3 regions of the Paenibacillus sp. J31R34 genome follow, and region 1 is predicted to be linked to each of the others. Evidence: a T-box and tRNA genes for the amino acid it is inferred to sense, from the RefSeq annotation. Region 1 holds a T-box; the other regions hold tRNA genes.
What was found. A T-box is a leader RNA that pairs with one kind of tRNA and senses whether it is charged. The one in region 1 lies ahead of leuS (leucine--tRNA ligase), so its partner is inferred to be a tRNA-Leu.
Positions count from the first base shown of each region.

Region 1 (2,271 bases):
GATATTATTTTCCTCTACATAGCGCGGGTTGATTTCTTCCATTGTATTTTGGTTTTTGCCAATAATAATGGAAGGCTCATTAATATAAAACAGCAAATAATCGTCTTCCGGCGGCAGCGACCGTAAAATATATTCTTCCAGCGCCAAATTAAGCGCAGGGTCTGTTATATGTTCGTTGCTTACAAAACGCATCATAACGATTCCTCCGAAAATAGTAATAGGTTGCAAAAGCTTGCTGCTCCTATTATACCCCTCCTTGGGGCAAATGCCATGGATAAATGAGAGCGGATTTTCAACCCGCAAGGAGAAATGCTTTTTCTCGCCAAAAAGGACTGTCGTTCACGCATCGTTCATTTTGGCATGCAAGAAGTGAGTGTGTTGGAATAAAAAGGGAAGTTGCGGAGGGGCTATCTCTTGACATCGCGCGAAAGCTTCATTATAATCGGAACTAATTCTTAAAATGTCACATTTGGCGTTGATGAGGAGCAGTAGTATCGCGGGGCATGGCTTAGAGAGCCGGCGGATGGTGCAAGCCGGACCTGCAGCGATATGAATCTCACCTTGGAGCTGTGCGCGCAAGCGTACCGTATGGCCTGCGTTAAAGGCAACAAGTGAGCACTCGGCAAAGCATGTCCGGGGGCTAACTAGGGTGGTACCACGGGAGACAGCTCTCGTCCCTAGCGATCATACGCTAGGGGCGGGAGCTTTTTTGTTTGGAAGCCGCTGAAATTTTGCTTTACCAAGCTTAAGGAGGAAACATTCATGAGTCAAGATCAGCAACCGCAAGGCTATAATCCACTGTTGGTAGAGCCGAAATGGCAAAAATATTGGGATGAGAACAAGACGTTCGCAACGAAGGAAGAAGCGGGCAAACCGAAATTTTATGCACTCGATATGTTCCCTTATCCATCCGGTTCTGGCCTGCACGTCGGTCATCCGGAAGGTTATACGGCAACGGATATCGTGTCGCGTTACAAGCGTCTGCGCGGCTTTAACGTCCTGCACCCGATGGGCTGGGATGCATTTGGCCTTCCTGCAGAGCAGCATGCACTGGATACAGGGCAGCATCCGCGTGAGATTACATTTAAAAATATCGACAATTTCCGTCGTCAAATCAAGTCGCTCGGCTTTTCCTACGACTGGGATCGCGAGTTCAGTACGACTGACCCGGATTATTATAAATGGACGCAGTGGATTTTCATCCAGCTGTATAACAAAGGCCTTGCTTATGTAGCTGAAGTTCCGGTTAACTGGTGCGAAGCGCTGGGAACCGTGCTTGCCAATGAGGAAGTAATCGATGGACTAAGCGAACGCGGCAACCATCCAGTTGTACGCAAGCCAATGCGCCAATGGGTATTGAAAATTACCGAATATGCGGAGCGCCTGCTGGAGGATCTGGAGGAGCTTGATTGGACGGAAAGCATCAAGGATATGCAGCGCAACTGGATCGGCAAGTCTACAGGCGCCGAAGTGACGTTTGCTATTGAGGGCCATGATGCGAACCTTGTTGTGTTCACGACGCGTCCGGATACTTTGTTCGGTGCTACTTATTGCGTGCTGGCGCCTGAGCATGAGCTGGTTGCCCAAATTACGACAGCGGATCAAAAGGCAGCTATTGAAGCTTATCAGCTGACAGCTTCCCGCAAGAGCGATTTGGAGCGTACTGATTTGGCGAAGGAAAAATCCGGCGTGTTCACGGGTGCTTATGCGATTAATCCGGTCAATGGCGAGAAAACGCCAATCTGGATTGCCGATTATGTATTGGCTGGCTATGGCACAGGTGCGATTATGGCTGTTCCAGGCCATGATACGCGCGACTGGGAGTTTGCAACGCAGTTCGGACTGCCAATTGTGGAAGTCGTGCAAGGCGGAGATATTTCCAAAGAGGCTTACACTGGCGACGGTGCACATGTAAATTCCGATTTGCTGAATGGGCTTAACAATGAAGAGGCGATTGCAAAAATGATTAGCTTCCTCGAAGAAAAAGGCAGCGGTCATGGCAAAGTGACCTACCGTCTGCGCGATTGGCTGTTCAGTCGCCAGCGTTATTGGGGAGAGCCGATTCCAATTTTGCATCTGGAAGATGGCACAATGAAGCCTGTTCCAGAGGATCAGCTTCCGCTGCTGCTGCCGGATGTAGATGCGATTAAGCCTTCGGGTACAGGGGAATCGCCGCTTGCGAATGTAACGGAATGGGTCAATACGATTGATCCGGAAACGGGTATGAAAGCACGCCGCGAGACGAACACGATGCCGCAATGGGCGGGCAGC
Region 1 covers NZ_JBXENU010000004.1:363,295-365,565, forward strand. The annotation lists gene lplA (lipoate--protein ligase) at 1-192, opposite strand, end outside; T-box leader at 467-682, shown strand; gene leuS (leucine--tRNA ligase) at 763-2,271, shown strand, end outside.

Region 2 (2,271 bases), on a different contig from region 1:
CGACTGCCAAATTACAAGATGACGCGATTTCCTTTCACGTTGCGATTGAATCAACCGGGAGATTAATTGAAAATTGGGATACGCAAGAAAACCCATCCAAACTTGAATATTTAGAGGGAGCAGAGAAGGTTTTTGAAAAAAGATTAACAACAATGATTGATCATGTCATGCGGAAAATGCAGTCGAAATACAAAGTGGATGTAGCTGGATTCGGGAAAGTGCTCTCTATAAAGTATCCCGATAAATGGAAAATGGTGAAGGATAATTGGGATGAAGTGTTTAGCCGGGTACCCGTAACCTTTGAGGTCAAGTTGACGATTACTGATTTTGGTTCTTCTACGGAATAATTACCAGGAAATGAGAGGTATTTTCGATTTATAAAGCTTTTTAGTCGTAGCAGAAATGTTATATTATTGTCTCTACGCTTTCTGTGAATAATCGGTGCGTTCTTGTTAGAAAATAAGCGAGCTTGTATTCTAACTTGAAGAGAGGTATGAAGATGAAGAAGTGGTTAGCGATTTTTAGCCTTGCAGCATGCTTAATGATGTTCCTCACTGTTCCTGCTTTTGCAGACAATATGACAAGGATGGACAATACGCAAGGCGATGAAATGCGTCACGAAGTCAATAAGGGAGTTAACGCAACAAACCGCACGTTGGGTACGGACATGAATCGCATCGACAACGGGAATACAGTAAGCACAAACAATTATCGAGCCAATGCCGCAGACGACGATGGTTTCGATTGGGGATGGCTTGGTCTGCTTGGCTTACTTGGTCTCGCGGGCATGAGAAACCGCGGCCGCGATCGCGCATAACCTTATTATTTCAAGGAACAGCACAAATAACTTCCCTTGTTAGAGGAAGGTTACTAAAAAATGAAAAAAGGTGCTGTTTCCCGAAATTACGGGAACAGTACCTTTTCATTTGTATAATGGAAAGCATCGCGGCGAGAGTGTGCTGTTTCATTATAAACAGGTTCGTTAAATCGCTTTGTGAGCAATTCAACGAACCTGTTAGTTGGAAAATTGATGCGGTCGAGAGGACTCGAACCTCCACGGCTGTTACACCACTAGAACCTGAATCTAGCGCGTCTGCCAATTCCGCCACGACCGCACATGCAAAATTTACATTTATAATTTAGCATGTTGTCATGGTGTAAGTCAAGTTAGCTTTAAGAAGTTGAAATTATCAGATTAATCGTATGCATCAGGATAGTAGTAGTAGCGTTCATAATCACTAATCTCAATCTCAAACCAAATTCCAGTGTCGGGGTAACTGGCGATGGAGTAGTCTATTCCGGCTTCCTCAATGTTGTTAATTATGTTATACAGATCAACATTAGAATCATCCCATAACAGGGCGTTCATAATATCATTGGCATTCGTATCGATTCTGGATACCGGATTTGCGGCAGCAATTGCCGTATGAATAGATCCCAATAGGTTATCTAAAGTTTCTGGCGTTTCATCGTTTTCTATGGATATCATCAGACCTTGGATGCTAGCGTCTTTTGGATTAATGATGCCGCTCAGCTTATGATTTTCTGAGAATTCATAATTGAAAAAATAAACGCCATCTTTACCCGCTGTTAAAGTCGCTTCCCCCATTTGTAAGGGATACTCCAGTAGTACGGCGGCCTCATTAAACCTTGTTTTCAAGTCCTCCAAGCTATCCCAGATGATAAAAGGAGCGGTCTCTGTTTCTTCTGATAGTAGCAGTTCCTTCTCTTCTGAAGGGGGGGGTGCCGTCTCCTCCTCGTCAAATACATACTCATCATCCAGTTCCTCTTCCATTGTAAAAGCAGGCTCCTCCTCCATAATGGTTGGAGTTGCTTCCGTATTAGCGGTTAGTCCAACCGAAAAAGACCGGCTCGGGTTGAGCGTCTTATTAATGAAATAGCCTAGCGTTATGGAGCCAATTAATAAAAGCATTACCGTCCAAATAATATAAAATGATTTATGCAAATAATCACGCTGCCTTTATGTAGAATGAGGTTGGAAAATGAAACATAACAAGCTTTATTTTTAACTATAGAGTGCCAGCAGCTGTTGCCAAATAAGAAATTTCTCGCCGCAGGCAGGGCAATTCGTGTGTCCAGCCAAATAAGGAAGCTGTGCCGAAAGCTGCTCATCCCCCAAACGCTCAGCTCGGCTGTGTATATAACGAAGACTGACTTGCGTTGAGCTTGCAGGATCAGCAGGGGTAATGGTACCAGGCGAATCCTTGTCGTTAAAAACGGGATCTGCCTTGTACGCGACAAGCTTCTCCT
Region 2 covers NZ_JBXENU010000003.1:59,994-62,264, forward strand. The annotation lists gene AC50YG_RS09685 (Ger(x)C family spore germination protein) at 1-347, shown strand, start outside; gene AC50YG_RS09690 (WGxxGxxG family protein) at 500-817, shown strand; tRNA gene AC50YG_RS09695 (tRNA-Leu) at 1,032-1,115, opposite strand; gene AC50YG_RS09700 (hypothetical protein) at 1,196-1,795, opposite strand; gene AC50YG_RS09705 (hypothetical protein) at 2,027-2,271, opposite strand, start outside.
Region 2: it has a tRNA-Leu gene. The T-box ahead of leuS (leucine--tRNA ligase) is inferred to sense a tRNA for this amino acid. The anticodon was not compared.

Region 3 (2,271 bases), on a different contig from region 1:
TTAGCAGCGCGGGAGAAGGCGAGCATGGATGGGGAAGCGCTAAAGTAATTATAGCGATGATCGTAGGTATCGTTGCACTCATTTTATTTGTTATCCGCCAGCTTAAGATGAAAGAGCCAATGATTAATTTGTCGACGTTTAAATATCCGATGTTTACAATTGGCTTAATTATGGTGTTTATTTGCATGATGGTTATTTTGTCCTCCATGCTAATATTGCCTATGTACTTACAGCGCGGCCTAATGATGAGTCCATTGACTGTTGGGCTGCTGCTCCTTCCAGGTGGACTTATTAACGGCTTCTTATCTCCTGTAATGGGAGGATTGTTTGATAAATATGGACCGAAATGGCTCGTTCTCCCAGGCCTGCTGGTCGTATCGGTTGTATTATGGTTTTTCTCTGATATTTCTACCGCGTCGACGACTGTGTTGATCATCGTGCTGCATTCCCTGCTAATGATTGGGATTTCGATGATTATGATGCCTGCGCAAACGAATGGCTTGAATCAGCTTCCTCCTGAGCTGTACCCGCATGGAACAGCGATTATGAACACATTGCAGCAGGTGGCAGGTGCCATTGGTACAGCACTGGCAGTCAGTATTATGACAGCAGGAATGGAGAAATTCCTTAAGACAGCAGAAGGTAATCCTGAATCGCCAGCCAACTTGATTAGCGGATTGACCGTTGGTGTACAAGATGCTTTTATATTTGCAATGGTGGTTGCCCTTGTTGGGCTTGCAATTGCTTTCTTCATCAAGCGAGTGAAGGTGACAGCAGCAGGCAAACAGGGAGCTTAATATCGGCTCTAAATAGAAGTGCCAATTATTTTTTAAAAGTTTTTTTGAAAAATGCTTGCGTGATGCGATGTTTTCTGATATATTATATTTATTCGCTGTTAGCGAACATCGCGCGCGTGTGGCGGAATTGGCAGACGCACTAGACTTAGGATCTAGCGTTTCACGACGTGGGGGTTCAAGTCCCTCCACGCGCATTATGAATGGAAGAGTAAGGGCTGTTTCAAGTAGTTTTTTAACTACTGGGAAACAGTCCTTTTCTTTTATGCTTTTTTATTGAACCTGAATTAGTGAGGTTGGGCTGTCCGCTCCATCTTCTATTAGCTGCAATGGCTGTCATCCATTACATAACATGTCCTATTTTGCTATAATGGGACGATACTTGATAGCAGAAAGGAAGCGTTGGGCTTGAAACAGGTCACCATATATGATATTGCCAAGGAGGCCAATGTATCGGTTGCCACCGTATCGAGGGTGCTGAACGATACCGCCCCGGTAAAAGGATCTACGCGAGCCAAGATTGAAGAGCTTATTCAAAAATACAACTTTCAGCCTAACGCAATGGCCAGAAGCTTACTAAAAAAAGAAACCGGCATTATCGGTGTCATTGTACCTGATCTGACCAATCCCTTTTTCCCGGAAGTATTCGCTGGAGCGGAGGAAGAGGCGCAGCACTCGGGACATACCTTTCTGCTTAGCAATTCTATCGGAGATTACGCTAAGGAATCGGAATATCTTAGCATTATGCGGGAGAAGCGCGTGGATGGTGTTATTTTTTTAGGGGGTAGAATTAATTTAAAGAACTGCGATGAGCATTTGGTGCAGGAGCTCGTGCAGCATGCAAGTGTCATTCCGACTGTTCTCGTTAACGGTGGGCTGCGCAACACGAATTTGATTAGAGTTGCTACCGACGAATCGGTAGGCACTGCGCTCGCAGTTAGGCACCTGATTGAGCTGGGCCATACCGAAATCGGCTTTATTGGCGGAGAAAGCCATATGACCACAACCTCAATTAAGCTGAGGGCCTTCCGAAAGACAATGAAGGACGAGGGACTGGCAATTCGGGACAATTGGCTGCTGCCAGACAGCTTTTCCATCGATTCGGGCAAGCGCCAAATGCTGAAGCTGCTCGAAATGGAAGAGAGGCCAACCGCTGTTTTTTGCGTCAACGATTATACCGCCATCGGGGCAATCAAGGCGGCGACGGAGGCTGGGCTGACGATTCCAACGGACATGTCCGTTGTCGGATTTGATGATATTCCTCTGGCGCATCATTTTATCCCTGAGTTGACTACCGTTTCCCAGCAGGCGCATGAGCTTGGGCGAATGGCGGTACAAGTGCTTAAAGCGATTATGAAGAAAGAAAAGGTCAAGCAGCTGACTTCTTTGGCGCCACAGCTTATTGTTCGGCAAAGTACGGGAGCCCGGAGTCTCTAAAAGAGCGACAAGCCAGATATTTCGGGCTTGCCGCTCTTTT
Region 3 covers NZ_JBXENU010000011.1:226,211-228,481, reverse strand. The annotation lists gene AC50YG_RS26665 (DHA2 family efflux MFS transporter permease subunit) at 1-797, shown strand, start outside; tRNA gene AC50YG_RS26660 (tRNA-Leu) at 910-991, shown strand; gene AC50YG_RS26655 (LacI family DNA-binding transcriptional regulator) at 1,203-2,231, shown strand.
Region 3: it has a tRNA-Leu gene. The T-box ahead of leuS (leucine--tRNA ligase) is inferred to sense a tRNA for this amino acid. The anticodon was not compared.